3 regions of the Rahnella sp. 1L-D-7-B-C2 genome follow, and region 1 is predicted to be linked to each of the others. Evidence: riboswitches for the same ligand, from Rfam matches in the RefSeq annotation. Region 1 holds a riboswitch; each other region holds the start of a gene.
The links. Region 1 has a riboswitch for thiamine pyrophosphate ahead of thiM (hydroxyethylthiazole kinase). Riboswitches for the same ligand answer to the same signal wherever they lie in the genome.

Region 1 (10,360 bases):
TTCCGCGTATATGTTCACGAATGCTGAACTGGCCGAGCAACGCCAGCGGCAGACGTTCGCGTACGGTAAAGAAGCACCAGAGGAACATCACTACGGCGATGGCACACAGCAAGCCGACGCCTTGCTGATAGCCGAGCACCGCATCGCCTTTGCCGAAAATCTGCACCAGCCACGGCAGCCCGACGGATACCATAAAGCCCGCCACGCCGCATAGAACAAAGCGCCATGACTGGCAGGAAATGACCTCACGATGATCGGTGGTCATGGTGTTTATCAGCGCGCAATACGGCACATTGATCGCGGTGTAAGACACCGAGAGCAAAAAATACGTAAAGAAGGCATAGGCAATTTTGGCATCACCGCTTAAACCTGGCACGGTAAACGTCAGAAAACCAACCACGCCAATCGGCAGCGCGATCCACAGTTGCCACGGGCGAAAACGGCCCCAACGGCTTTGCGTACGGTCGGCCAGGATACCCATCAGCGGATCGGAAATCGCATCGATAACGCGCAGGGAAATAAATAATGTACCGACAATCGCCGGCGTCAGGCCGAATACATCGGTATAGAAGAAGGTCAGGAAACTGGTGATCAGGCAGGTAATGATCGTGCCACCGGCATCCCCTAATCCATAACCTATTTTCTCACTGACAGAAAGTTTGGCGTTCGCAGAAATTATTTTCTCTGCTTTCTCTCCCGGTATTGAACCGGTATTAATAGAATCTGTTGGCATTATATTTCCTCGCTTTTATATGGGTATCAATAAGCCGTCAGGAATGCAGGGATATCAGGCCGGGTGTAATATCAGCCTTTTTTATAGGGTGCGTATTTAATCTGGCACGGGAAAAAGATGCCAACAAGAGGAGGATAAAGTAGTTAAACGGGACAATTCCGACTCATGCATAGAATATGTGAGGCAGATCAAAACGTCTTCCGGCAGGACTGGTACCCGCTGCGCGCTGTGCTATTGTCACGCTTTATTCGCTGCTGGCAAGACGGCTAAATGACTGATGTACTCTCTTTTCCTGTGAATTATCCGGTTAATGTGCAGAACGGCGGACTCTTTATCTCGCGAGGAATTGGCACACATCCGACACGCAGACTTAACTCGTATGAATTGATGTATGTCGTACGCGGCAGCCTGTCATTGCAGGAAAAGAATACGCGTTTTGATCTGCGTGAAGGGGAAAGTTTACTGTTATTTCCCGGCAGGGAACATAAAGGGTTAACGACGTTTGATCCTGAATTAAAATTTTACTGGTTACACTTCGATATTGAGAGCAATCGCACGTTAATAGATTCTCGGCAAAATAATCCCTCTTTACAGCTGAATATTCCACAGCATTGTAAAGTCAGGGATCGTGAAACACTCTTAACGCTATTCAGACTATTTTTATATGAGCAGGAAAGAGGTGGCAATTCGCTGGAGTTGTATCTGATTTTGCTGTTGCAGGAAGTTGCGCGCGCCTGGCCGGAAAATGTGGAACCCGGCGGGCCCGGCGTCGCGCTGGCCTACAAGGCGCGGCAACTCATCACTACCCAGTTTCATCTGCCGCTGGGGGCTTCTGAGCTGGCGGAAAGGCTGCATTGTAATGCCGATTATCTCGGACGCGTGTTTCGTCTGACGTTCCAGATGACCCTGACAGATGCGCTGCATAAACACCGCGTCGCCGCCGCCGAGAAACTGCTGCTGGCCAATACCGGGAACGTCGCTGATGTCGCGCGGCTGACCGGTTTTAACGACGCAGCGTATTTTCGTCGGGTGTTTCGCAAACTGCTGGGCATTACCCCGGCAGCCTATAAAAAACTTTACTGCCGTGAGCATATCAATTCGGATTAGTTTCTATGATATATCCCAAATTTCTGTCACAACCTTGCGCTAACAATCTCAAAACCCTGAGAAAACTCATGGTAGTATTGTGAACTCCCGACTTTGAAGACAACTTTTGCCCATGACAGACGCCTTTGAATTTCTCAGTAATGTGCCGGTGAATCAGCAGATTTACCGCACCTTGCGTCAGGACATCGTCACCTGTGCCATTGCGCCGGGAGCGTTCCTGTCGGAGAAAGAAATTTCCACACGCTTTAACGTATCGCGCCAGCCGGTTCGCGAAGCCTTTATCAAACTGGCCGAAGCCGGGCTGGTTCAGGTCTTACCGCAGCGCGGTACATATGTGATGAAGATTTCATCCAAGCGCGTCGCCGATGGCCGTTTCATTCGTGAAGCCGTAGAAACCGCCGTCGTTCGTCGTGCTGCTATGGTTGCCACGGATAAAGATCTGGCGCTGCTGGAACACAATCTTGAGCGTCAGCGGCTTGCGGCAAAAAGCCAGCAAACACAGGAATTTTTGTTGCTCGACGATGATTTTCACCGCACGATCGCGCAAATTATCGATTGCCGCCTGGCCTGGGAAACCGTCGAACATATCAAAGCGACGATGGATCGCGTACGTTTCCTGACACTGAGCAAAGTCTCCCCGCCGGAAAATCTTATCGCGCAGCACTACGCCATTTTCGACGCTCTTAAAGCGCATGATCCGGACGCCGCTGAAAATGCCATCCGCATTCATTTGCAGGAAATGATATCTACCATTACCCCGATAGCCGAGCAAAACAGCGACTGGTTTGATGCGGAGTAAAAGGCATTATTCCCAATAAATCTGCTGTCAGACCGTTTTAGGTTAATTTTGCGGGTTAACCCCAAAATTTGTATGACAACTTGAGGTAAGCTGTAAACCACATCGATACCGTGGAAATTTTTATGCCTGCTACTGCCCCCCTGAAGAAAAGCTTTTACAGTGCTGAAGAGTCACTGTCCCTCGCCCAGCTGGATGAAGAAAAAATCAGCCAGATTGCCCGCGATCTCGACGTGGCGGAAAGCGAGAAAGAACATTACCTTACCGGATGGATGGGTCAGAACAGCGTGGTGCTGGTGCGCAATTATCAGGACAAACGCGGTACCGCGAACGGCCTGGTAATGTCTCGCGGTAATCGTTACAAGCTGACCATTCAGGCCATTACTTTTCGTATCCCAAAAATCCTGCTTTGGGTCACTTTTCGCCGCACGCCTCGTACCATGACGGTGGTCGCCTATAACAAGCTGGGCGAACAGGCCAGCGGTCTGCAGCAGTTTATGCACGTGCAGGACCCCGAGCTGAAAGAGCGGCTGGAAAATGACTGGCGCGAGCTGAATGATTATCTTGGGATGGCCTGCTGGCAGATGGACAATAACCGTCCTATGTGGCGACAGCTGCATGAAGAAATCACACCGCAGGCGCTGTGGATGCTGGCAGATTCGCCGTGGTTTAGCGGCAAAAAATTGCAACATGATGGCGATCTGGAAGGTCTGTGGCTGAACGAGCAGTTTATTGGCCGTCGCAGCGGTGAGCATGCTGCACTGGTGCTGTCCTGGAAGGATGAAGAGAATCAGGACATCGCCAGCTATCTTTATGAAAGGATGTCAGCCAATAAAATCCGCGTGATGCTGCGCCCGCGCAAAGACGAAAAATTCTATCCGCTGAATCCGTTCGACGCCCTGCACTTACAACGGGCGCTGGCGATGTTTCCTCAGGCTGAGCAGGCGCTGGGAGAAGCTCAACGCCGCGCCTGATGGATTTCAAACCGCCCTACCACCACCGGTGAAAATGATGCACCGGGCCGATGCCGTGCCCGACTTCAAGAGAGTCGGCCTGCATCAGCGCCTGTTGCAAATACGCTTTGGCTTCGCGCACCGTATCCGCCCAGTTGTTGTGACGCGGGCGCAGTGCTGCCAACGCCGCAGACAATGTACAGCCGGTGCCGTGGGTATGGCGGGTATTGACACGCGGCGCGGTAAAACGCTCACGGGAACCGGCCACAAACAGCCAGTCAGGACTTTCTTCATCGCTCAGATGACCGCCCTTCATCAACACCGCGCCACACCCCATCGCCAGCAAGGTTTCACCCTGCTCACGCATTTCCGCTTCGCTGGTCGCTATCGGACATTCGAGTAACGCTGCGGCTTCAGGCAGGTTTGGCGTGATGATCGAGACCTGCGGGATCAGCAACCGGCGCACTGCATCCACCGCCTCCGGCAATAATAACGGATCGCCACTTTTCGCCAGCATAACGGTATCGAGCACCACAAACGGCGGCTGATAGTGCCGGAGCCGTTCCGCGACCGCTTCCACAATCTGACTGTTTGCCAGCATACCGATTTTCGCGCTGTCGATGCGGACGTCGCTGAGCACTGAATCCAGCTGTGCCGCCACAAATTCGGGTTCGATATTATAAACCGACTGAACGCCGCAGGTGTTTTGCGCCACCAGCGCGGTGATCACGCTGGTGCCGTAGGCCCCGAGCGCCGAGAACGTTTTGAGATCGGCCTGGATCCCGGCACCGCCGCTCGGATCGGTGCCTGCAATGGTCAGCGCATTAATCCGTTTCATGGCTGCGCCTCACCGTTTAACCATTCCCCGTTAATCAGGTACAAATTATCGAGTAACTCTGGCGTGAAGCTGCCCGGCCCTTTCACCGTTGCGCAGGCGCGTTCTCCGGCACAGGACATGACGCGACAAGCTGCTGCGACGTTATCCAGCCGGTCGCCCGGTAAGGTAATGAAAGCAGCCACCACCGCCGACAGCGCACAGCCGGTGCCGACCACGCGGGTCATCATCGGATGGCCGCCCGCGACGGCCCAACAGCGATCGCCGTCGGTCACATAATCTGTCTCACCGGTGACCGCGACAATCGCACCGGTTTCACGCGCCAGTTGCTGCGCGGCGGGCAAGGCAGAAAGAGAGTTGTCACCGCTGTCGACACCACGACCGGACGCACTCAGACCGCTGAGCGCGCGAATTTCCGAGGCGTTACCGCGAATGGCGGCGGGTTGGAGTTTGATGATGTCGAGACAGAATTCAGTTCGCCAGCGCAGGCCGCCCACGGCCACCGGATCCAGCACCCAGGGTTTTCCGGCCTGATTCGCCGCCTCAATAGCCGCCAGCATCGCCTCGGCGTGAGAATGCGTCAGCGTACCGACGTTGACCAGTAAGGCATCAGCAATGGCGCTAAACTGCGCCGCTTCGGCAGGATCAACCACCATCGCCGGAGACGCTCCCAGCGCTAGCAAAACATTGGCAGTAAAAGATTGCACCACGTCGTTGGTCAGGCAGTGGACCAGCGGTGATGAATGGCGGAGTTGTTGCAAAGAACCGGCGGCAATCGCACCGGGAAATACGGAAGGTCGGACGTTCATAAGTCTCCCAACCGGCTTTCAGGAAGGCGGCATCGGGAGAGATACCTGACTTCCCTACGCTGGCATAATCCAGATCAGGTAATACGGGTAAAATCTCAGCCTTTCTTTTGCAAGAGCGGCACCCCGAGTCAAGGGAGCATTATTGGTGCGGACGGCGGGAAGATCAATCAGCATTTGATACCAAAAAGCCCCGTCCATTGACAGGGCTGATGAGATAACCGTGATTTACACCGTCGCCGCCACATCCTCCAGTACGCCGCCTTCACTGCGCGCCTGCCACAGTTTTATCCAGCGCAGGACTGATGCCACCATAATTACTGCGCCGAGCGCGACCATAATGATGGAAATTGTGCCGTTGAACAGATTGAAGCCTTTGGCCAGTGGATTGAAATAGACGTGAGCCACCATCCAGTACGCTGCGTAGTTCACAGTGACGTACAGATACGCCAGCGGTATCAGGCAGGTCAGCATGTAGCGGCGCTTATCCGCCAGACGCAGAATAATGGTCGCGCCGATCATCAGACCGATTGAAGCCATCAGCTGGTTGGAGACGCCAAACAGCGCCCAGACCGAATTGATATCGCCGGAGTTCAGCAGATATCCCCAGAGCAGGCAGGCGACGATGCTGCACGCCACCGCGCCCGGCCACCAGTCGGTACGTTTCAGCGGTGCCCACAGGTCACCGAAGAAATCCTGCAACAAATAGCGTGCCACGCGGGTGCCCGAATCGACCGCCGTCAGGATGAATACCGCCTCGAACATCACCACGAACTGGAAGAAGTAAGAGGACAAATGGCTGAACCACGGAATGCGCGTAAAGATATCGGCCATGCCGACCGCCAGCGTCACGGCACCGCCGGTGCGCCCGCTAAGATCTAGACCGATTTCCTGGCTAAGCGCCGGCAGATTCACCACCTGCATGCCCAGACCGGCAAACACTTCCGGCGCGGAGTTAATGGCAAAATAATCCGCCGGATGCAACGCGGTGGCAGCAATCAGAGCCATCACGCCGACCACACATTCCGCTAACATCGCCCCAAAACCGACCGGCAAAATATCACTCCATTTGTCTATCTGCTTAGGCGTGGTGCCGGAACCGATAAATGCGTGAAAACCTGATATCGCGCCACAGGCGATAGTGATCGAGATAAACGGCCAGACCGGACCGGCCAGCACCGGGCCGCCACCGTGGATAAACTGCGTGATCGCCGGGAACTGAATTTCCGGGTTGATGAACACCACGCCGACGATCAGCGCACCGAACACGCCGATTTTCATGAAGCTGGAGAGATAACCGCGCGGCGTCAGTAACATCCATACCGGCAGAGCGGTGGCGAAGAAGGCGTAGACAGGTAAAACCAGACTGACGGTCGAGGCGCGCAGGCTGAGCCATTCGCCAAACGCCGAGGCCTGTATGTACGGCCCGATCACCACGCAGGCCATAATCGCAATAATACCCACCCACGAAGCGGCTTTCATGCTACCGGTCAGACGCTCCCACAGGCCGACGCAAATCGCCACCGGGATAGTCATAAAGACGGCAAACGTGCCCCACGGGTTACGCTCAAGGGCATGTACCACCACCATCGACAAACCAGCCATGGTAATGGTGATGATAAATAACATCGCCAGCCCGGTACACCAGCCGGCTACCGGCCCGAGTTCGCGCTTAGCCACTTCCGACAGGGATTTACCCCGGTGTTTCATCGAGGCGAACAACACCACGGTGTCGTGTACCGCGCCGCCGACCACGCAACCGATCAGCAGCCATAACATACCGGGCAGATAACCGTACTGCGCCGCCAGCACAGGGCCGACCAGAGGCCCCGCCGCCGCAATTGCCGCAAAGTGGCTGCCAAAGTTCACCCATTTTTTCGTCGGGACATAGTCTTTCCCGTCTTCCAGTAAATGCGACGGCGTGACCTGAGCATCATCGGCTTTCAGCACTTTACGGACAAAAAACACGCCGTAAAACCGGTAGCAGATAGTCAGGATACACAGAGTCGCGATGACAAAAGTCAGTGCGTGTTGCATCTTATTGTTCTCCGGATAAGGAATAATCAGGTGCAACGTAGCAAAGCTCTGTAGAAAGCGCGTCCGCTGTTTAGGTCAGCGGCGGTATAGCGATTTAAGCGGCAAAAACGCAGGGATGAACGGCTGGTTCAAAGCCCGAGTTGAGATTTCAAGGATTTCAGATAACGGCGGCTGACCGGTACGCGCACCTCGTTTTTCATCACCAGCTCCGCCAGCCCGCTGTCGTCAAAACGGATTTCCCGCAGATGGCTTATGTTGATTAAAAACTGCCGGTGGCAACGCAGCAGCTGCGTCCGATTTTCCAGGGTGCGCAGCGTCAGTTCCGTAAAACATTCACTGCCGTCGGCGCGGTTTACGAAGACTCCGCTGACCCGCGAGCTGACAAAAATCACCTCATCGAAGGCAAGCAGATAAATGCGATTCTGGCCGCAGCAGGGGATCAGCGCCAGATCCGGTTCGCCGGCCATCAGCGCAGTAATATTTTGTTCCGGCAGATGCTTGCGCAGACGGCAGAGGGTTTTGTCCAGCCGCGATGCCTGTACCGGCTTTAGCAGATAATCAAACACGTTCTCTTCGAACGCCTGCAAGGCATATTCGTCATAGGCGGTGAGAAAAACAATGTGCGGCATACGCTCAGCGTCAATCATCCCGACCAGCTCCAGCCCGCTGATGCGTGGCATATGGATATCGAGAAAAACCACGTCGGGTTGCAGCCGGTTGATAGCACCCAGCGCTTGCACCGCGTTTTCACACTCGCCGATCACGCTGATATCCGCCGCATCCTGCAGCAGAAAACGCAGATTTTCACGCGCAAGCGGCTCGTCATCAACAATCAATATTTTCAGCATGCTGACTCCTTAACGGCAACCGTAAAATGACGCGGGTAAACTGTTCCGGTTCGCATTCCACATGCAGACCAAATTCATCGCCGTAACGCCCGCGCAGACGGCGATCGACCAGACTCATGCCCAGACCATTTCCGCAAGCCGACGGCGCATACAGCCCGGCGTTATCTTCAACGGTCAGCATCAGACAATCGTCCTGCCCGATGGCGGAAAGACGGATGTGCCCCGCGCCCAGCAGTTGCGACGTCCCGTGCTTGATGGCGTTTTCCACCAGCGGTTGCAGCGTAAAAGCGGGTAAAAACAGCTGTTGCAGCGCGTCGGGAAAATCAAACGTGACGCTCAGCCGGTCGCTGAACCGCGCGCGTTCGATATGCAGATAGGCTTCCACGTGTTCAATTTCGTCGGCCAGTGTCACCACTTCCTGCGGGCGTTTTAGATTTTTGCGAAAAAAAGTCGAAAGATGCTGCACCAGTTCGCCCGCCTGCTGGCTGTCGCGACGGATCACCGCCACCAGAGTATTCAGCGCATTAAACAGAAAGTGAGGATTCACCTGCGCGTGCAGCAGTTTGATTTCCGACTGGATCAGCAGTTGCTTGTGGCGTTCATACTGCCCGGCGAGGATCTGCGCCGACAATAAACTGGCGATCCCCTCGCCCAGCGTCCGGTTGATCGAACTGAACAGCCGGTTGCGGGCTTCGTAAAGTTTGATCGTGCCGATCACTTCCTGATTCTCGCCGCGCAGCGGGATCACCAGCGTCGACCCGAGCTTGCACGACGGGCTTTGCGTGCAGCGATACGGCACCTCATTGCCATCGGCGTAGACCACTTCGTTATGTTCGATAGCGCGGTGAGAATGCTCGGACAAAATCGGCGAGCCTGGCAGATGGTGATCGTCGCCGATCCCGACAAACGCCAGCAGCTTCTCGCGATCGGTGATCGCCACCGCGCCGATATCCAGTTCCTGATAGATGATCTGCGCTACCCGCGCGGTGTTTTCCTGATTAAACCCCTGGCGCAGCACCCCTTCGGTACAGGCCGCAATATTCAGTGCCCGGGCGCTGAACGCCGTGGTGTAGCGCTCAAACATCGCCCGCCGGTCGAGCAGAATGCGCATGAACATCGCCGCGCCAATGGTGTTGGTCACCATCATCGGCGTGGCAATACTTTTTACCAGCCTAAGGGCTTCGTCATAAGGACGTGCGACCATCAAAATGATCGCCATCTGCAATACTTCGGCAAACAGCGTGACGCCTGCAACCGTCAGCGGATTAAACAGCCGGTCAATGCGTCCCCGCCGCATCAGCACCCGGTGAACCATACCGCCGAGCAGCCCTTCCATCACCGTCGAAATCATGCAACTCAGCGCCGTCATTCCGCCCAGCGAATACCGGTGCAACCCACCGGTCAGCCCGACCAGCACCCCGACCACCGGCCCACCGAGTAAACCGCCGAGCACCGCACCGATAGCGCGGGTATTGGCGATAGAGTCCTGAATATGCAGGCCAAAATAGGTGCCCATGATGCAGAACATCGAGAACATGAAATAGCACAACAGTTTGTGCGGCAACCGAACGGTGACGTGCATCAGCGGAATAAACAGCGGAGTTTTACTGAGTAAGTAAGCGATAACTAAATAAACGCACATTTGCTGCAACAGCAACAAAACCAAATTGAACTCATACATAGTCGCTGGCAGTATCATTAAGTGAGACGCGCACTATAGTCGACAATATCCACACAATCTTTGAGGGGGTTCACTCTTTGGTATCACCACTACACATTCGCCCTTACGAAGAAGCCGATCGCCCTTTTTTACGCACGCTGTATCTGGCCGCACGCAAAGACACCTGGACCTGGCTGGAAAATGCTGACTATAAGCTGGAGGATTTCGACCGTGCGGTGATTGGCGAGACGATTCTGGTTGCCGAGCGCGACGGATTTTTGCTGGGGTTTGCCTCGATTTTTACTCAGGAAAACTTCCTGCATAATCTGTTTATCGATCCAAAGTTTCAGGGAACGGGTGCTGGCAGTGCATTGCTACATGCCGCCGAAAAAACTTTTACACGTACCGGTTCGCTGAAATGTTTAGTAAAGAGTAAAAAATCGGTGGGATTCTATTTATCAAAGGGCTGGACCGTTGTCGCCACGGGGGATAGTCCGAAAGGTGAATATTATCTCTTTCATTCATCTGCTAAATAAAACAAGGGTGAGTTATTAGCAACTCATCTCACAAATATCAATATTCTGT
Region 2 (10,360 bases), on a different contig from region 1:
GGATACCGCACTTAAAACGGCAAACTCCGGTTATCTGACCCGTCGTCTGGTTGACGTGGCGCAGGATCTGGTTGTTACCGAAGACGACTGTGGTACACACGAAGGCATCATGATGACTCCGGTCATCGAAGGTGGCGACGTTAAAGAACCACTGCGCGAACGTGTTCTGGGTCGTGTGACTGCTGAAGATATCATCAAGCCGGGTACGGCGGATATCCTGGTTCCACGTAACACCCTGCTTCACGAGAAGACGTGTGATCTGTTAGAAGAGAACTCAGTCGACAGCGTGAAAGTACGTTCAGTCGTAAGTTGCGAAACAGATTTTGGTGTGTGTGCAAACTGCTACGGTCGCGACCTGGCACGTGGTCACATCATCAACAAAGGTGAAGCGATCGGTGTTATTGCAGCACAGTCCATCGGTGAGCCGGGTACCCAGCTGACGATGCGTACGTTCCACATCGGTGGTGCGGCATCTCGTGCGGCAGCAGAATCAAGTATCCAGGTTAAGAACACGGGTACGATTAAACTGAGCAACCACAAGCACGTTAGCAACTCTAACGGCAAACTGGTTATCACGTCGCGTAACACTGAGCTGAAATTGATCGACGAATTCGGTCGTACCAAAGAAAGCTATAAAGTGCCTTACGGTTCCGTGATGGGCAAAGGTGATGGCGCTTCAGTTAACGGCGGCGAGACCGTAGCTAACTGGGATCCACATACAATGCCAGTTATCAGTGAAGTGAGTGGTTTCATTCGCTTTGCCGATATGGTTGATACCCAGACCATTACACGTCAGACAGATGACCTGACCGGTTTGTCCTCTCTGGTTGTTCTGGATTCTGCAGAACGTACTGGTAGCGGTAAAGACCTGCGTCCGGCACTGAAAATCGTTGATGCGAAAGGCGACGACGTATTGATCCCAGGTACAGATATGCCTGCCCAATACTTCCTGCCAGGTAAAGCGATTGTTCAGCTGGAAGATGGTACGCAGATCCACTCTGGTGACACCCTGGCGCGTATTCCTCAGGAATCCGGCGGTACCAAGGACATCACCGGTGGTCTGCCACGCGTTGCTGACCTGTTCGAAGCACGTCGTCCGAAAGAGCCTGCAATCCTTGCTGAAATCAGCGGGATCATCTCCTTCGGTAAAGAAACCAAAGGCAAACGTCGTCTGGTAATTTCTCCGTTGGATGGCAGTGATGCTTACGAAGAAATGATCCCTAAATGGCGTCAGCTGAACGTGTTCGAAGGCGAAATTGTGGAACGTGGTGACGTCGTATCCGACGGCCCTGAGTCTCCGCACGACATTCTGCGTCTTCGTGGTGTTCATGCGGTTACCCGCTACATCACCAACGAAGTGCAGGAAGTTTACCGTCTGCAAGGCGTTAAGATTAACGATAAACACATCGAAGTTATCGTTCGTCAGATGTTGCGTAAAGGCACCATCGTTAGCGCTGGTGGCACAGACTTCCTGGAAGGCGAGCAGGCAGAAATGTCTCGCGTTAAAATCGCTAACCGTAAGCTGGAAGCTGAAGGCAAAATCACGGCAACATTTAGCCGTGACCTGCTCGGTATTACCAAAGCCTCTTTGGCAACCGAGTCCTTCATCTCCGCTGCGTCGTTCCAGGAAACCACGCGCGTTCTTACCGAAGCGGCTGTTGCCGGTAAACGTGATGAACTGCGTGGCCTGAAAGAGAACGTTATCGTGGGTCGTCTGATCCCAGCCGGTACCGGTTACTCTTATCATCAGGAACGTGCACGTCGTAAAGCACAGGGTGATGTGCCAGTTGCACCGCCAGTGAGCGCGGACGAAGCAACGGCTAACCTGGCTGAACTTCTGAACGCAGGTTTCGGTAACAGCAACGACGAGTAATCGTCTTCTGTCGAAACATATAGAGCCGCTCCCTCGGGAGCGGTTTTTTTTTGCCTGAAATTCATCGGGCAGTGTAAGAAATGAAAGGATTAGAGAAACCGGAACAGGGTACTGGACGATACCCGTTCCGGTTGTTGTGGAAGCAGCGCCGGGGTAAATGGCGCCGGCCGGTTGCGAATGTGCAGCGGCAAACGCACAGTAATACGGCCGCTAATGATGCGCGAGTGGCAAAATTCCGTTATGGAATCTGTATTCCTGAGAGTTTACCTGTTTGCTGTGGAACGACATTTTCCTGCGTGGCGCGCCCAAAAAAAATGTCCCAGTCTTTCCACACCGGTTGAAGCCCTGCCTGCGTTAAGGCTGAGGCAACGCGCTGTGGTGAGCGGTTGTCATGTGGCGCGAATTGCTCCAGCTCAGGATGGTCGTCCGCATATCCGCCGGGCTGTGTTTTGGATCCGGCGCTGACAGTATTGATCGCAAGAGGAATAACATGATCGCGGAACCAGGGCGACTCACGCGTCGATAATGACAGCTCGACGTCCGGAGCCAGCATGCGGAAAGCGCATATCAGCTGCACCAGCTGGTTTTCCTCCAGCAGGGACGCCGGTTCGATTCCGCCGGTGCAAGGCCGTAACCGTGGAAACGCCACCGAGTAACGGCTTTGCCAGTAGTTTTGTTGCAGATACAGCAAATGTTCGGCCACCATGTAGCTGTCGGTTCGCCAGTTGCCTGAAAGCCCGAACAGCGCACCCAACCCGATCTTATCGATCCCCGCCCGTCCTAGCCTGTCGGGCGTTTCCAGTCGCCAGAAAAAATCCTGCTTCTGGCCGCGTAAATGGTGCAAGGCGTAAGTCGGCGCGTGGTACGTTTCCTGATAAACCAGCACGCCATCGAGCCCCAGCGTTTTGAGTTCGGCGTAGTCTTCCTGCGACAGCGGCTGAACTTCGATCATCAGCGAATCAAAATGGCTGCGTATGGCTGGAAAATGGCGGCGAAAATAGTCCATACCAACTTTTGTTTTATGCTCGCCGGTGACCAGCAACAAATGTTTGAATCCCAGAGCGTTCAGCGCTTCGCATTCTCTGCCAATTTCCTCTTCATCCAGCGTTTTACGTTTGATCTTATTGCTCATAGAAAAACCGCAATAGGTACATTCGTTCGCGCAAAGATTAGAAAGATACAGTGGGGCGAAGAAATTCACCGTATTACCGAAACGCTGACGTGTGAGCTGTTGTGCCCGCTGCGCCATCTGTTCGAGATACGGCAGTGCAGCAGGGGAAATCAGCGCCATAAAATCTTCGCGCGTGATTTTATTAAGGCTCAGCGCCCGTTCTACGTCCCTGGCGCTTTTACTGTTGATGCGCAGGGAAATATCATCCCAGTCGAGCGCTGACCAGACATCAGTAAACTTATTCATGAGGCTGCCTGCGTTGACGTCAGAAAGCCGGTCAGCGGGCTGGATGCGCTCGCCTGCCTTTGCCTGCCGCCTAATCCGCTCTGCCGGGCGATGACACCAGCTTCAACGGCCAGACGAAACGCCGTCGCCATGGCCACCGGATCGCCGGCAACCGCAATCGCCGTATTCACCAGCACGGCGTCCGCTCCCATTTCCAGCGCTTCGGCCGCCTGACTCGGGGCGCCGACCCCCGCATCCACCACAACGGGCACCCGCGCTTGTTCGATGATGATGTGCAGAAACTCGCGGGTTTGTAGGCCCTGATTGGAACCAATGGGTGCGCCCAGCGGCATCACGGCAGCACAGCCTGCTTCTTCCAGCCGCCTGCATAAAACCGGATCCGCACTGCAATACGGCAAAACCACGAATCCCTGCTTTACCAAAATTTCTGCTGCCTTAAGTGTCTCCACCGCATCAGGCAGCAGGTATTTCACGTCCGGATGGATTTCGAGTTTTATCCAGTTAGTCCCCAAAGCTTCCCGTGCCAGTTGTGCGGCAAATACCGCTTCTTCCGCCGTTTTGGCCCCGGACGTATTGGGCAATAAACGCACACCGAGCTGTTGCAGAGGCAAAAGAATGTCGTCTCCGCCGCGACGCAGATCGACACGTTTCATTGCCATCGTCACCAGCTGTGAACCGGATGCCGTCAGCGCATGCTGCATCAGGGCTGCACTGGCGAATTTTCCTGTTCCGGTGAACAGATGTGAGGTGAAGGTCGTATCAGCAATTTTTAACATGTCATCCTCCGGCTATCGCCTGAAAAAGCAAAACGTGATCGCCGTCTTTCAGTAAGTGAGAAGGCCAGTTATCGCGGGGAATAATGACCTGATTGACCGCCAGCGCGCTGCCTTCAGCACTGAGTGCCAGCAGATTGAGCAGGTCGAGCAGCGTCAGCGGTTCAGTAAAATGGTGCAGTTCATCGTTAACCTGAATATTCATGCATGACCTCCGCAGACAGTGCAGGAGGCCGAGCGGGTGAGTTGCAGAGAACGCCAGTTTTGTGTTTTTCCGTCGAACAGCCGGAGTTTTCCGCTCAGCGTGCTGGATAAACCCGCCAGTAATTTCAGGGCCTCTAACGCCTGAAGCGTGCCGATCGTACCAACAACCGGCCCGAGAATGCCGGACGTCCGGCAGTTTCGTTGTACGATTTCCTGATCGGGATACAGGCAGGCGTAGCAGCCGTGAGCATAAGGCGCTTCGATCACTAACAACTGCCCGCCAAATCCGACGGCACTTCCGCTGATTAATGTTTTGCCCGCAGATACGCATGCGTGATTGATCGCATGCCGCGTTTCCATGTTATCGCTGCAATCCAAAACGAGGTCGACAGTGGCGACAGCATTACGTAACGCTTCGCCGGCCAGCCTTTCAGTGAGCGCGACGATTTCACATAACGGATTCAGGCGCAGTAATTCGCGCTTTGCTACCGTAGCTTTAGGTTGATCCAGATCGCCGGTACGGTAGAGGATTTGCCGCTGAAGATTGGTGAGATGGAGTTTGTCGTCGTCGGCCAGCAGTAACGTGCCGACACCGGCCGCCGCCAGATAAAGTGCCGCCGGTGACCCAAGCCCGCCGAGCCCGACGATAAGCACTTTCGCCGCCGCTAATTTCTCCTGCGCCTGCGGGCCAAATTCTTCCAGCATCAGTTGGCGGCTGTAGCGCATAAAGGCCGCATCGTTAAGCATCTTCGGGCACCTTACTGGCGCACAGAGCCAGCAGTTCGGCGGTGGCTACGCGCCAGTCGGGTGCCTGTGTAATGGCGCTGACGACGGCAATACTGCCGACGCCGCAGTCGAGAACTGACTGCGCGCGATCAATGCTGATCCCACCAATGGCTACCGTCGGAAAACTGCCGTTGAGCTGCTTAATGTGTCGGGTCAATTCCGCCAAACCCTGCGGAGCCGACGGCATATCTTTGGTCTGCGTCGGGAAAATATGCCCGAGTGCGATATAAGAAGGATTGACCGCTACAGCGCGCGCCAGCTCGGCATCGTCATGCGTCGAAACACCCAGCCGTAAACCCGCCTGATAAATTGCATTAAGGTCGGCGGTGTCCAGATCTTCCTGACCCAGATGCACACCGTAAGCCTGATGCTTTACCGCCAGACGCCAGTAATCATTGATGAACAACCGCGCCTGAAAGCGTCGCCCTAGCGCAATAGCTTCAATAATGGCGGGTTCGACCTCAGCATCAGGTAAATCTTTTACGCGCAGTTGCAGCGTTTTAACGCCCGCCTCCAGCAGAAGGGCAATCCATTCCACAGTATCGACGACCGGATATAAACCGAGATGGAAGGGGACTGCCGGGAATTTTTGCGCTGACGTCATCATTTTCCCACCTCCGTGCTCAAATCTGCCGGATGATAAAGCTCGCTGCCCCGCGAACGGAATTCGGCAGACATCTGAGCCATGCCGGATTCTACGATTTCAACCGGTTGGGCTTTCGCCTCCAGCGCGGCGGCATAATCGCGGACTTCCTGAGTGATTTTCATCGAGCAGAATTTTGGCCCACACATTGAACAGAAGTGCGCGACTTTGCCGGATTCCTGCGGCAGGGTTTCATCGTGATAAGCGCGGGCGGTGGCGGGATCGAGTGCCAGATTGAACTGGTCTTCCCAGCGGAATTCGAAACGTGCTTTCGACATAGCGTTATCGCGGATTTGTGCGCCCGGATGTCCTTTGGCCAAATCCGCCGCGTGTGCTGCAATTTTATAGGTGATCAGCCCCTGTTTGACGTCTTCCTTGTTCGGCAGGCCGAGGTGCTCTTTCGGTGTGACGTAACACAGCATAGCGCAGCCGAACCAGCCGATCATGGCGGCACCGATGCCTGAAGTGAAATGGTCATAGCCTGGTGCGATATCGGTGGTCAGCGGCCCCAGCGTATAAAACGGCGCTTCGTGGCAATGCTCCAGTTCTTCGGTCATGTTACGGCGGATCATCTGCATCGGCACATGCCCCGGCCCTTCGATCATCACCTGCACATCATATTCCCACGCGATTTTGGTCAGTTCGCCCAGCGTGTGCAGCTCTGCAAACTGTGCTTCGTCGTTCGCGTCCTGAATCGACCCCGGACGCAGGCCGTCACCCAGCGAGAGTGAAACGTCGTAAGCGGCGCAGATTTCACAAATCTCGCGGAAATTCTCGTAGAGGAAACTTTCACGATGATGCGAAAGACACCATTTGGCCATGATCGATCCGCCGCGCGAGACAATACCGGTCAGACGTTTGGCGGTCATCGGCACATAGCGCAGCAACACACCGGCGTGAATAGTGAAGTAATCGACACCCTGTTCGGCCTGTTCCAGCAGCGTATCGCGGAACATTTCCCAGTTAAGATCTTCAGCGACGCCGTTTACTTTTTCCAGTGCCTGATAGATTGGCACCGTACCAATGGGTACCGGGCTGTTACGCAGGATCCATTCGCGGGTTTCGTGGATATAGCGGCCGGTTGAGAGATCCATCACCGTGTCCGCCCCCCAGCGCGTTGACCAGACCAGCTTCTCAACTTCTTCTTCGATGGACGACGTCACCGCTGAATTGCCGATATTGGCGTTCACTTTCACCAGGAAGTTTCGCCCGATAATCATTGGCTCCGATTCCGGATGGTTGATATTGGCCGGGATAATGGCGCGACCGGCGGCGACTTCCTGACGCACGAATTCAGCCGTGATATTGGCGGGCAGATGCGCACCGAAACTTTCCCCCGGATGTTGCTGGCGCAATACTTCCCCCCGGATCCGTTCGCGTCCCATATTTTCGCGGATGGCGATGAATTCCATTTCTGGCGTAATTATCCCCTGGCGCGCGTAGTGCAGCTGCGTGACGTTTTTTCCCGCTTTCGCTTTACGCGGACGCGGCAGAAGTTCGAAGCGCAAATGATCTAAGCCTTCGTCGGCCAGACGTTGTTGGGTAAAACCGGAGCTGACCTGCGGAAGTTCTTCGGTGTCTGCCCGTTCAGCTATCCAGCTGGCGCGGCATTTTGCCAGACCGGCATGGACGTCAATGGAGGCTTCAGGGTCACCGTAAGGTCCGGCCGTTTCATACACCGGAATCGCTTCGTTATCTTCATATTGCGGAGCGTCTTTACCGCCGCCGACCAGTGTCGGACTGAGCTGGATTTCACGCATGGGAACGCGGATATCTGCGCGACCGCCTTGCAGATAGATTCGGCGGGAGTTGGGAAATGCTTCTCCCTGCAGACTGTCGATAAATGACTGAGCCTGTGCGCGCTGTTCGCGGCGGTTGGTGGGTTTCTTTTCAGAGGTAACGGATTTTTGGGTACTCGACATAGCAAATTCCTCGTGTTCTACGAATAGAAAAAACGTGATGGAAAATTGCTTGTCTGGAGGTTTACGGCAGGAGTAAAAATGGGCGGTTTAGCGCAGGCGGCCGTTTTCAGGCTGAGGCCAAATCGCGCTAAACGCATAACATTACTCTTGTTCCCTTCGCGGGTACTAACCCGATCAGGTTCCGCGGATCCCGAATTAACGGTCTCAGCCTGGCGTAATTTCGTGAGGAAATTATGCGCTAGGCACTCCGACAAGAAGCCTCAATATAGGAGGCCGTTTTGAAAACTACAACTAAAACTACACCCTGTGCAGGGTTTGTTCCTGAGACCGGTTACGCCGGTCTGGCGAGATGATCATCATTGGCGGGCGGTAATGGCGCGCCATTAACAGGATCAAAGGCCAGAATAATCAATTGATCTTCCAGCTGAAAACGCGCATCCAACGCTTCACCGATATCGGATAATGCATAATGGAAGGCAAACGCATTGTCATCATCAATATCATTTTCTGTGTAACTGTCATGGAAAGCCATGATAGCTTCAGTATTGAGCTCCAGAGCGGGATATATTTTGGACGCCTGAGATCTGACTGAGCTGCCTGCGCTCGCGACTTCATCGATGATGCGTTGATAAAGATGGAAATGGCCGGCAGAGAGGTAGTCCACCAGGTTGTGGCAAAAGTTATCCAACGCTTTTTCATTCAGCGGAGTATGTTTTTCTTTATTGGGTTTCAGGCCGACCAGTGTGCAGTATGAAACCAGCAATTCTTTGCGGGCGTGCAGCCATTGGTCGACTAACTCATTACTGCCACCAACGCGTTGGGTCAGTCTTTCCAGACGATTTAGCATGGTTGACTCCGTGAGCGGTAAAAAAGTAATCCGTTTTGGAAGGGTTACTAATATGTAAATATCTGTCTCAGATTGTCAGTCTCAACGAGGTTATGCAACAACAATTATGGAATTACAGATCACAGAGCAACATAACGGCTGGTGGGTTATCAGCCACGAAGGCAAGCTGTGGCTGCCTGAGGGTGAACTGCCGTTTGGCAGCGCGACGCAATTCTCTCTGACCGGTAAAACCGCGCGCCAGATTGGCGAGTGGCAGGGCGCACCGGTCTGGCTGGTGCGTCAGGCGATGCACAACCATATGGTCTCGGCGCGTCAGTTACTCGATAAGGATCGCGGATTATTCCAGCTGGTCGGACGCGGTGTGCAACTGGCTGAATTTTATCGTTCTCACAAGTTTTGCGGTTACTGCGGCCATGAAATGCAGGTCAGCAAAACTGAATGGGCCGCGCTCTGCGGGCACTGCCGTGAACGTTATTATCCGCAGATTGCGCCGTGCATTATTGTCGCTATCCGCCGTGGCGACGAAATTTTGCTGGCGCAGCATGTCCGTCACCGCAACGGTATTCACACCGTGCTGGCCGGTTTTGTCGAAGTAGGCGAAACGCTCGAGGAAACTGTGGCACGCGAAGTGATGGAAGAGAGCAACGTGCGAGTGAAAAACGTGCGCTACGTCAGTTCGCAGCCGTGGCCTTTTCCAAATTCCCTGATGATGGCCTTTATGGCTGATTATGACAGCGGCGATATTCGTCATGATCCTAAAGAGCTGCTGAACGCGGGCTGGTATCGTTATGACGCACTGCCCATGTTACCGCCGCCGGGCACCATTGCGCGCAGGCTTATCGAAGACACTGTGGCGCTCTGCCGCGCGGCGAGCGATGAAGACGACGTGTAGCGCAAGTGTTGCGTGATAGAATACCGTCAGATTATTGCCGTGCCGCCCGAATATTGAAGGAAAGAAACAGAATGAATGAGTTGAAAAACGACCGCTACCTGCGCGCCCTGTTACGTCAGCCCGTGGATATCACACCGGTATGGATGATGCGTCAGGCTGGCCGCTATTTGCCGGAATACAAAGAAACCCGCGCCGTGGCCGGTGATTTTATGTCGCTGTGCAAGAATGCCGAACTGGCCTGCGAAGTGACGCTGCAGCCGCTGCGTCGCTATCCGCTGGATGCCGCGATTTTGTTCTCTGACATCCTGACCATTCCGGATGCGATGGGGCTGGGGTTGTATTTCGAAGCCGGTGAAGGCCCTCGTTTTTCCTCTCCGCTAACCAATCGCGCTGACGTAGAAAAATTGCCAATCCCGGATCCGGAAATGGAACTGGGTTACGTGATGAATGCGGTTCGCACCATCCGTAAAAATCTTAAAGGTGAAGTGCCGCTTATCGGTTTCTCCGGGAGCCCGTGGACGCTGGCAACGTATATGGTCGAAGGCGGCAGCAGTAAAGCGTTCACCAAAATCAAAAAGATGATGTATGCCGAACCGGCGACCATGCATCTGTTGCTGGATAAAGTCGCCGACAGCGTGATTTTGTATCTCAACGCCCAAATTAAAGCAGGCGCGCAGTCCGTGATGATTTTTGACACCTGGGGCGGCGTGCTGACGCCACGCGATTACCGCGAATTCTCCCTGAACTACATGCATAAAATCGTCGATGGCCTGATCCGTGAAAATGAAGGGCGCCGCGTGCCGGTTACGCTCTTCACCAAAGGTGGCGGACAGTGGCTGGAAGCGATGGCTGCGACCGGTTGTGATGCACTCGGTCTTGACTGGACGACGGACATTGCTGATGCGCGTCGTCGCGTGGGCGATAAAGTGGCGATTCAGGGCAACATGGATCCCTCCATGCTGTACGCCTCTCCGGTGCGCATTGAGCAGGAAGTAGAAACCAT
Region 3 (10,360 bases), on a different contig from region 1:
AAATCCGTCCTCTTTTGCCGATCCGGTAGAACGTGCCTCCGCTGAAAAAGCGCTGGCGTATATGGATTTGCAACCGGGCATTAAACTGACCGACGTGGCGATCGATAAAGTGTTTATCGGTTCCTGTACCAACTCACGTATCGAAGATTTACGCGCGGCCGCCGCCGTCGCCAAAGGTCGCAAAGTCGCGACCGGTGTACAGGCGATTGTGGTTCCCGGCTCTGGCCCGGTAAAAGCGCAGGCCGAAGAAGAAGGTCTGGATAAGATCTTCATTGAAGCTGGTTTCGAATGGCGTCTGCCTGGCTGCTCCATGTGTCTGGCGATGAACAACGATCGTCTGGAACCGGGCGAACGTTGCGCCTCCACCAGTAACCGTAACTTCGAAGGCCGTCAGGGCCGTGGCGGACGCACGCATCTGGTCAGCCCGGCAATGGCGGCGGCGGCGGCGGTGACTGGCCGTTTCGCTGATATTCGTGAACTGAACTGAGGAAAACACCATGGCTAAATTTACCCAACACATTGGTCTGGTGGTTCCGCTGGATGCCGCTAACGTCGATACCGATGCCATCATTCCGAAACAGTTTTTGCAGAAAGTGACCCGCACCGGTTTCGGTCAACACCTGTTTAACGACTGGCGTTTTCTGGACGACGCCGGTCAGGTGCCTAACCCGGATTTCGTGCTGAATCAGCCGCGCTATAAAGGCGCGAGCATTTTACTGGCGCGTGAAAACTTTGGCTGCGGTTCTTCTCGTGAACATGCGCCGTGGGCGCTGACCGACTACGGTTTCCACGCGGTGATCGCACCAAGCTTTGCCGATATCTTTTACGGTAACTCGTTCAACAACCAGTTGCTGCCCATCACCCTGAGTGATGCAGAAATTGATGAGCTGTTCGCGCTGGTAAAAGACAATGAAGGCATCACCTTTGAAGTGGATCTCGAAGCGCAGACGGTCAAAGCCGGTGATAAAAGCTATCCGTTTGTGATCGACAGCTTCCGCCGTCACTGCATGATTAACGGTCTGGACAGCATCGGTCTGACGCTGCAACACGAAGAAAATATCTCCGCTTACGAGAAGAATCAGCCTGTCTTTATGAACTGATTGCGTCCCCGGTAGCAAAAAAACCCGCGACTTTCGCGGGTTTTTCTTTTCATCTCATTCAGACGTCTTTGACTTTATACATCAGGCCTAGTGCGATAATCGCCAGCGCCGTCGCTACCCAGTACACCGGATAATGCCCGAAGCTTTCGACGATAAAGCCCTGCAATAAACCCGCGCAGATAACGCCAGTGGAAATGCTGTTGGTGAACAACGTCGTCGCAGAACCCGCACGACCCGGCATCAGGTCCTGAAAATAGAGCATCCCGATACCCGCCACGATGCCGATGAAAATCGCGTTAAACAGCTGCAGGATCATCAGCGCGGCTTTGAACTGGAACAAAACCAGTCCGGCGTAGAAAACCACCCCGCTCGCCACCGCATATAGCATCAGCTTGCGTTTACCGGTACGTTTGACCAGATAACCCGCGAGCAACATCGCCGGAATTTCCAGCCCTGCCGCCGTCCCCATCAGCAAGCCCGCCAGCCCTTCCGGCAAGCCCAGATCGCTGGTGATATAAAGCGGCATATCAATCACGTACATGATATTGCAGGTCCACATCAGTAAGGATGCGAAGAACAGCAAACGCACATCTTTATTGCGCCACGCGCTGACCGGCACCACTTTTTCATCCACCGGCTGCTCGACGCGCGGCACAGACGGCAGGAAGAAGACAATCATCAGGATACTGCCGACAAACACCACGGCGGCGCTCAGATACATCGGCGTAAACCCGTAATTAAGCGCCAGCATGAAAGAAAGCGGCGGGCCGAGAACCCACGCCAGCGAGAGCATCGCACGCATCATCGAGCTGAACATCACCACTTCGCTCGACGAACGATCCGCATGTTCACGCGCCAGCGCAAACAGCTGCGGCATTGAGGCATTCCCGATCGCTGCCAGCAATACACCGACGGTGATCAGCACCAGATAGTCGCGGCTGAACGCAAACACCAGACTGTTCCCGATGGCCATCAGGCAGCAGAAGATCAGCAGCTTGCGGCGGTCACCTTTGTTATCAGAACGGTTCGCCAGCAGGAAACTGATCGCAATCCCGGCGATGGCGTTGACGGTATAAAAGAAACCGACCCACAACGGGCGAACTTTCACTTCATTGGTCAGAAACAGGCTGAGCGTCGGCGCCTGTAACGCGCCTGCGATACCACACAGTAAGGACACCACCAGAAAGGTGACATAAATGGCATTAATACGAGGTTTCGGCATGACGTCGTCCCTGAGAAATGAATGTCTTACAAACAAGACCCCCAGTGTAGCTAAGTTTTAAGGGGTTTCGAGCGGTTCTGAAAAATGGATATAAAAAAACCAGTGAGTTACCCCACTGGCTGGTGAAATTACACCATTACTCAGAAAATCGAATTTGGTCGTGCCTGCGGGCAGAAGGTCAGATCCGCTGACGATATTGCTCCTCACTCAGCGACTCCATATCCCACTGGGTCAGCCTCGAAAGAATATCCATCCGGTAATCCACCGGCACCCAGGATAGCCAGTCAGCATGATTTTTTGCCGCATTGCGTTGAATGGCAGCGCTGCTGATAGCGGAGAAATAACGCTGATAAAAACGGGCATTCAAAGTGCATTTCATGATGACCTCCGGGTGTTCACAACAGGCTTTCGTTGAGAAACAGTATCGGAGTAATATGAGGAAAGATAAATTGATGAAGATCGCCCATGGAGTTCCTCTTTTATGACCTCACCGCGCTTACAACAGCAGTTCATCCGGTTGTGGCAGTTCTGTCACGGCGAAGAAACCGAAACGACCTTGCAGGCGCTGTCCGGGATCCTGAGCTGCTCACGGCGGCACATGCGTTCGTTGCTTAGCGCCATGCAGGAACTGGGCTGGCTGACGTGGAATGCCGAAGCCGGACGCGGCAAACGCTCCAGACTGACCTTTCTGTATACCGGGCTGGCGCTCCAGCAGCAGCGCGCCGAAGAGCTTCTCGAGCAAGATAAAATAGAACAACTGGTGCAACTGGTGGGGGATAAAACGCAGGTGCGCCAGATGCTGCTGTCACAGTTAGGCCGCAGTTTCCGTCAGGGCAAACACATTCTACGCGTGCTGTATTATCGTCCGCTGTTTAACCTGTTGCCCGGCACCATGTTGCGCCGTTCTGAAACACACATCGCCCGGCAAATCTTCAGCGGTCTGACGCGCATAAATGAGGAAAAAGGGGAAGTAGAAGCCGATCTGGCCCACCACTGGCAGGAAATCACACCGCTCCACTGGCGGTTTTATCTGCGTCCGGCGATCCATTTCCATCATGGCCGTGAACTGGAGATGGCGGATATCATCGCCACATTTATCCGCCTGCAACAGAATCACCGGTTATTTAGCAATCTCGCGTCAGTTTCCTCGCCCACACCCAATGTGATCGATATCTATCTGCTGACTCCCGACCGCTGGCTGCCATGGCTGTTTGGCAATGTTCACGCCATGATCCTGCCGCAAGAATGGCAGTCTCTGCCCAACTTTGCCCGCCATCCGGTCGGCACCGGCCCTTACGCTGTGGTGCGCAATCAGAAAACGCAGCTGCGTATCCGCGCGTTTGACGAGTATTTCGGTTTCCGCGCGCTGATAGATGAAGTGAATATCTGGGTACTCCCGGAGCTGACTGAAGATCTGGTCCATTCCGGCGTGCAGTTACAGGCAGATGAATCCGGTAAAAGCGAGCTGGAAAGCCGTCTGGAGGAAGGCTGCTATTTCTTGCTGTTCGATCAGCGTTCGCCGGTCGGCCAGCAGGATGACATCCGCGAATGGCTCTGCGAACTGCTCAGCCCGATTGCATTACTTAACGCCGCAGAACCGATTTACCAGCGCTACTGGTCGCCGGCCTACGGCCTGTTGCCACGCTGGCATCATAAAGATTCGCAGGCGCGCCCGATAAAACCCCAGGGTCTGACACACATTACGCTGACGTTTTACAGCGAGCATTCGGAGCATCACGCGATCTGCAACGCACTGCGTCCGCTGCTGGCGGCGGAAGGTATCGAACTGATTATTCAGATTGTGGATTACGCCGTCTGGCATCGCGGCGAGGTGAAAAGCGATGTGTGGCTCGGCAGCGCCAACTTCACCCTGCCGCTGGAATTCTCTCTGTTCGCGACATTCTTCGAGCTGCCGTTAGCCGCGTACTGTTTTAGCAATGACATGAGCGAGGACGCCGCGTTATGGCACGCGGGCAAATTCTCCATGGCCGAATGGAGCCAGAAACAGGTCGGCAGCCATCACATTCATCCGCTGTTCCATCACTGGTTAGTTCTGCAAGGGCAACGCAGTATGCGCGGCGTGCGCATGAACACCCTTGGCTGGTTCGACTTTAAATCCGCCTGGTTTGCGCCCCCTGACAGTTAATCGGACTATCGCATTGCCGCGTTAATCTCTAGAATGACATCCGTTCTCAACGGGGTGCCCAACTTGTTAAAGCAGCGATGTAAACGCCGTGAGCAAGTTTGGCTGAGATTTACACCCGTCGAACCTGATCCGGTTGATACCGGCGGAGGGATTTGAGACTGTGCCTCGCTCACTCAAAATCCTTTGCCCCTTTATTTTTTTGGAGCGCAAAGTTGAAAAAATTACTGCCCTGCCTGCTGTTACTGTCTGCCCCAGCCTTCGCGGCCAAACCGGTCCTGACGGTTTATACCTACGACTCATTTTCTGCCGACTGGGGCCCCGGCCCTGCTATCAAAAAAGCCTTTGAAGCCCAATGCGGCTGCGAACTGAAATACGTCGCGCTGGAAGACGGTGTGTCGTTGCTCAACCGTCTGCGGATGGAAGGCAAAAATAGCAAAGCGGACGTGGTGCTCGGTCTGGATAACAATCTGCTACAGGCCGCAGAGCAAACGGGGCTTTTCGCCCAGGCACCGAAAACCGATGCCAAACTGACCGTGCCCGGCGGCTGGGATAACAGCACATTTGTGCCTTACGACTACGGCTATTTCGCATTCGTCTACGACAAAAACAAACTAAAAAATCCGCCGAAAAGTCTTGATGAGCTGATCAACAGCGATCAGAACTGGAAAGTGATCTACGAAGATCCGCGCACCAGCACGCCGGGTCTGGGCCTGATGCTGTGGATGCAAAAAGTCTATGGCGATAAAGCGCCGCAAGAATGGCAGAAGCTGGCGAAGAAAACCGTCACCGTCACTAAAGGCTGGAGCGAGGCCTACGGCTTATTCCTCAAGGGTGAAAGCGATCTGGTACTGAGTTACACCACCTCTCCGGCCTATCACATTGTCGAAGAAAAGAAGGATAACTACGCGGCGGCCAATTTCACCGAAGGTCATTACATGCAGGTGGAAGTGGCGGGCCAGCTGGCAAACAGCAAGCAACCGAAGCTGGCTGAACAGTTTATGAAATTCGTCACTACCGACGATTTCCAGAAAGTGATCCCGACCGGTAACTGGATGTATCCGGTGATCGCCACACCGCTGCCTGACGCCTTTAATCAACTGAAGGTGCCGGCGAAATCCCTGCAATACAGCGCGCAGGATGTCGCTACTCACCGCACAGAATGGATCCAGGCATGGCAGAACGCCGTCAGCCGTTGATCCCGCGCTGGCTGTGGCCAGGCGCGGTGGCCTCGCTGGCGATGTTGCTGGTGGCTGCGCTGGCACTTGGCTCTCTGTGGCGTCATGCGCCGCAGATGAGTGGCGCCTCGCTCTGGCAGGATCCCTATCTCTGGCATGTGATCCGTTTTACCTTCTGGCAGGCGCTGCTTTCGGCGCTCTGCTCGGTGCTGCCCGCGATTTTTCTGGCGCGGGCGCTGTTCCGCCGTCGTTTTCCCGGCCGTCAGTTACTACTTCGTTTATGTGCCATGACGCTGGTGCTGCCAGTGCTGGTGGCCGTGTTTGGTATTCTCAGCGTCTACGGCAGACAAGGCTGGCTGGCGCAGCTGTGCGGCTGGCTCGGTGTGGATTATCATTTTTCGCCCTACGGCTTACAGGGCATTTTGCTGGCGCATATTTTCTTCAATCTGCCGCTCGCCACCCGCCTGTTGTTGCAGGCGCTGGAGAATATCGCCGTCGAACAACGCCAGCTCGCGGCGCAACTGGGAATGAACGCGTGGCAGCAGTTCCGCTTTGTCGAATGGCCCGCCCTGCGCCGCCAGATTTTCCCTGCCGCGGCGCTGATCTTCATGCTGTGCTTTGCCAGCTTCGCCACCGTGCTGTCTCTCGGCGGAGGGCCGCAGGCGACCACTATTGAACTGGCTATTTATCAGGCGCTCAGTTATGACTACGATTTAGGACGTGCCGCCACGCTGGCGCTGATCCAGCTGTTCTGCTGTCTGGCGCTGGTGTTGCTGAGCCAGAAACTCAGTCAGGCGCTGCCGGTCGGACAAACGCACGCTCAGCGCTGGCGTAATCCTGATGATTCCCTGCCGCGCCGCCTCGCCGACGGCGTGCTGATCGGCCTTGCCCTGCTGCTGATCCTGCCGCCGCTGCTGGCAGTCATTTTTGACGGTGTGAATCGCGCCGCCGTCAGCGTTCTGCAACAGGCCGCGCTCTGGCAGGCGTTGTGGACGTCAGTGCGGATTGCACTGGGCAGCGGATTGCTTTGTGTACTGCTGACCATGATGTTGCTGTGGAGCAGCCGCGAACTGCGTTTGCGCAAGCTTAACGGCTGGGCACAGGCGATGGATCTCAGCGGTATGCTGATCCTCGCGATGCCGGGCATCGTGCTGGCGACCGGATTTTTCCTGCTGCTCGGCGATACGACCGGTTTACCGCAATCGCCCTGGCCGCTGGTGATCCTCACCAATGCGCTGATGGCGGTGCCTTATGCGTTAAAAGTGCTGGATAACCCGATGCGCGACGTGGCCGAACGCTACAACCCGCTGTGCCTTTCGCTGAATATGCACGGCTGGCAGCGGCTGCGCCGGGTGGAACTGGGTGCGCTGAAACGCCCTATTTCCCAGGCGCTGGCGTTTGCCTGCGTGCTGTCACTGGGGGATTTCGGCGTGATCGCGTTGTTCGGCAACGAGAATTTTCGCACGCTGCCGTTTTATTTGTATCAGCAGATCGGTTCCTACCGCAGTCAGGACGGCGCGGTAACCGCACTGTTATTACTGCTGCTGTGCTTCCTGTTATTTACCCTGATCGAGAAACTGCCGGGCCGCCATGCTGACGCTGAATAAACTGACTTATCTGTACGAGCATCTGCCGATGCGCTTTGATTTACGCATCGGCTCGGGCGAACGCGTGGCAATCCTCGGCCCGAGCGGTGCGGGGAAAAGTACCATGCTGAGCCTGGTTGCCGGTTTTCTCGCGCCAGTGAGCGGACAGATCTTGCTCAACGGCGACGATCACAGCGTGACACCGCCGGCCAGACGTCCGGTGTCGATGCTGTTTCAGGAGAACAATCTGTTCTCGCATTTGACCGTGCGTCAGAACATGGGGCTGGGGTTACATCCGGGGCTAAAACTCAGCGCGCAGCAAAAGCGGGATTTGGAGGAGATTGCCCGACAGGTCGGGCTGAGCGATTGTCTGGATCGTCTGCCTTCGCAGCTTTCCGGCGGTCAGCGACAGCGGGTGGCGCTGGCGCGCTGTCTGTTGCGCAGCCAGCCAATTTTGCTGCTCGACGAACCTTTCTCGGCGCTCGATCCGGCGCTGCGCAGTGAAATGCTGAACTTACTGGATAAGGTCTGCGGGCAGCGTAATCTGACGCTGCTGATGGTGTCGCATAATTTGGATGACGCGGCGCGGATTGCTCCGCGCACGCTGCTGGTGGTCGATGGCAGAATTTTCTACGACGGGCCGACACAGGCGCTGGTGGACGGCAGTGCGCCGGAAGCCAAAGTGTTAGGCATCAGCCCGATCAGCGGGTGATCACTTTCCACAACAGATGGCCGTAAACCGGCATCATCGGCTGCTTGCTGAGCATCACAATGCTGACCACCGTCGCCACCACGCTCAGCACGCACACCACTTTTAATCGCGTCAGCGGCAACCATTTGGTCATCATGTCCGGCGAGCCCTTACCGGCGCGGAACCAGCGCCACGCCAGCCAGGCAGTGAGCCAGATCAGCATCACACTGATAAACAGCATCCATTTGAATACGCCGCTGTTATGGCTGGCGGGGATGTCGATGGCGACACCCGCCAGGATCCCCGGCAGGAAATACACCGGCGGCCAGGTGATACAGCCGACAATATTCGGCGGCGCAAACTTATACGGCGGCAGATTAAGCATACCGGCGACCAGCGGCACCAGCGGGCGCGTCGGGCCGATAAAGCGCCCTAAAATCACCGTGGCAAAACTGTGGCGATCGAGGGCGTAACCGGTTTTATCCAGTAAGGACTGATAGCGCTGAAGGAAACGCCAGCGGTGCAGCGGTTCTTTGAATCCACGTCCGATAAAATAAGATGCCCAGTCGCCGAGGAAACAGCCGAGTCCGGCCGCCAGCCAGGCTTCGTACAGGCCGACCTGACCGCTGCCGATCAGCGTTCCGAGCGTGGCCATCATCACCGTGCCGGGCAGGATCAGCCCGACCAACGCCAGCGATTCGAAAAATGCCACGACAGCGACGATAATTAAAGCAAAGCCCACCGACTGAGCGACCAGATGTTGTAGATAGGCTTCCATAAATTCCCAGTATTCAGTTACGCGAATTGCGCAGATAAATGAGACAAATGTGAGTTTTTTGCATTCTCATTGTAGTCAAAACATTAAGCGGCTGAATTGTCAGCGCATGAACTTTTACAGTCAACCGCGTAATTGTATGCGTATTTGGCTGAGCCCTAAGTCATGGACAAAGACTGTATAAATAACCATACTCTGTTTTTAGTGATCTTCTGTTTATCCCTGTCGTTTCGAGGCGCTTATTAACTCCCCAACCGCACGTTCCTCTTCTGCCCCCGCTGATGCCGCACCGCGTCAGGGTTTTGTGCTAACCCGCCACTGGCGCGACACACAGCGTGGTACCGAGGTGGAATTGTGGCTGGCGACGGACGAGGGGGCGCAAAAAGTTCGCCTGCCGTTGCAGGAGTCCGTGGCGTTTATTCCGGCGGAACAAAAGGCTCAGGCCGAACGAATTCTGGCCGATGAAAAAAATATCAGCTTGCGCGCATTGCCGATGCAGGATTTCCATTCGCGGCCCGTTCTCGGCCTTTATTGCCCGCAGCATCGCCAGCTGATGCGTATCGAAAAGCTGCTGAAAGAAGCCGGCGTTCAGGTTTATGAAGCAGATATCCGCCCGCCGGAACGTTTTCTGATGGAGCGTTATATCACCGCGCCGGTCTGGTTCAGCGGGAAAACGGGGCCGGGCAATCTGCTGCTCGATACAAAAATGAAGCCTGCCGAAGGCTACCGCCCGCCGATGAAGCTCTGTTCGCTGGATATCGAAACCAGCGGTAACGGCGAGCTCTACTGCATCGGGCTGGAAGGCTGCGGGCAGCGCCACGTCTATATGCTCGGGCCGCCAAACGGCGACCCGGACAGTCAGTTCGATTTTCATCTGGAATACGTCGACAGCCGCCCGCAGCTGCTGCAAAAGCTAAATGAATGGCTGGAACGGTACGATCCGGACGCCATCATCGGCTGGAACGTGGTGCAGTTTGATCTGCGCGTACTGCAAAAACACGCGGAGCGTTACAAGATCCCGTTGCGGTTTGGTCGCGACGGCGGCGAGCTGGAATGGCGTGAGCATGGTTTCAAACAAGGGCACTTTTTTGCCGCCGCCGCCGGACGGCTGATCATCGACGGCATCGAAGCCCTGAAGTCCGCATTCTGGAACTTCAATTCATTTAGCCTCGAATTCGTGTCGCAAAGTTTGCTGGGCGAGGGGAAATCCAGCGACAGCCCTTATCAGCGGCTGGCAGAAATCGAACAGCGATTTCGTGAAGATAAACCTGCGCTGGCCCGTTATAACCTGAAAGACTGCGAACTGGTCACCCGTATTTTTGCTAAAACGGAGCTGATGCCGTTCCTGCTGGAACGTGCCTCAGTCACCGGTCTGGCGGTCGATCGCAGCGGCGGTTCGGTGGCGGCATTCACTCATCTTTATTTACCACGTATGCACCGCGCCGGTTATGTCGCGCCCAATCTGGGCGAGCTGGAGGGCGAAATGAGTCCCGGCGGATTTGTGATGGATTCGCGCCCCGGTTTGTACGACTCGGTGCTGGTGCTCGATTATAAAAGCCTGTACCCGTCGATTATCCGCACCTTCCTGATCGACCCGGTCGGGCTGGTCGCCGGGCTGGCGCAACCAGACGATGAACACTCGGTGCCTGGCTACCGCAACGCGCG

Region 2: linked by a shared signal. The riboswitch ahead of thiC (phosphomethylpyrimidine synthase ThiC) and the one ahead of thiM (hydroxyethylthiazole kinase) in region 1 are both predicted to bind thiamine pyrophosphate.
Region 3: linked by a shared signal. The riboswitch ahead of thiB (thiamine ABC transporter substrate binding subunit) and the one ahead of thiM (hydroxyethylthiazole kinase) in region 1 are both predicted to bind thiamine pyrophosphate.

Annotation. Positions count from the first base shown of each region.
Region 1 is NZ_JBXAVQ010000017.1:888-11,247, reverse strand. It holds gene AC0Z7K_RS20015 (MFS transporter) at 1-733, opposite strand, end outside; gene AC0Z7K_RS20010 (AraC family transcriptional regulator) at 1,004-1,840, shown strand; gene AC0Z7K_RS20005 (GntR family transcriptional regulator) at 1,953-2,639, shown strand; gene AC0Z7K_RS20000 (hypothetical protein) at 2,762-3,610, shown strand; gene thiD (bifunctional hydroxymethylpyrimidine kinase/phosphomethylpyrimidine kinase) at 3,627-4,427, opposite strand; gene thiM (hydroxyethylthiazole kinase) at 4,424-5,233, opposite strand; TPP riboswitch at 5,268-5,369, opposite strand; gene AC0Z7K_RS19985 (carbon starvation CstA family protein) at 5,459-7,267, opposite strand; gene btsR (two-component system response regulator BtsR) at 7,396-8,115, opposite strand; gene AC0Z7K_RS19975 (LytS/YhcK type 5TM receptor domain-containing protein) at 8,093-9,796, opposite strand; gene AC0Z7K_RS19970 (GNAT family N-acetyltransferase) at 9,874-10,311, shown strand.
Region 2 is NZ_JBXAVQ010000031.1:10,679-21,038, forward strand. It holds gene rpoC (DNA-directed RNA polymerase subunit beta') at 1-1,873, shown strand, start outside; gene thiH (2-iminoacetate synthase ThiH) at 2,112-3,290, opposite strand; gene AC0Z7K_RS23880 (thiazole synthase) at 3,287-4,066, opposite strand; gene thiS (sulfur carrier protein ThiS) at 4,068-4,268, opposite strand; gene AC0Z7K_RS23890 (HesA/MoeB/ThiF family protein) at 4,265-5,014, opposite strand; gene thiE (thiamine phosphate synthase) at 5,007-5,657, opposite strand; gene thiC (phosphomethylpyrimidine synthase ThiC) at 5,657-7,618, opposite strand; TPP riboswitch at 7,753-7,878, opposite strand; gene rsd (sigma D regulator) at 7,950-8,465, opposite strand; gene nudC (NAD(+) diphosphatase) at 8,572-9,357, shown strand; gene hemE (uroporphyrinogen decarboxylase) at 9,429-10,360, shown strand, end outside.
Region 3 is NZ_JBXAVQ010000009.1:34,258-44,617, forward strand. It holds gene leuC (3-isopropylmalate dehydratase large subunit) at 1-487, shown strand, start outside; gene leuD (3-isopropylmalate dehydratase small subunit) at 498-1,100, shown strand; gene AC0Z7K_RS15425 (MFS transporter) at 1,159-2,322, opposite strand; gene sgrT (glucose uptake inhibitor SgrT) at 2,501-2,701, opposite strand; gene sgrR (HTH-type transcriptional regulator SgrR) at 2,804-4,468, shown strand; TPP riboswitch at 4,509-4,637, shown strand; gene thiB (thiamine ABC transporter substrate binding subunit) at 4,681-5,664, shown strand; gene thiP (thiamine/thiamine pyrophosphate ABC transporter permease ThiP) at 5,640-7,250, shown strand; gene thiQ (thiamine ABC transporter ATP-binding protein ThiQ) at 7,234-7,941, shown strand; gene AC0Z7K_RS15455 (DedA family protein) at 7,931-8,698, opposite strand; gene AC0Z7K_RS15460 (DNA polymerase II) at 8,937-10,360, shown strand, end outside.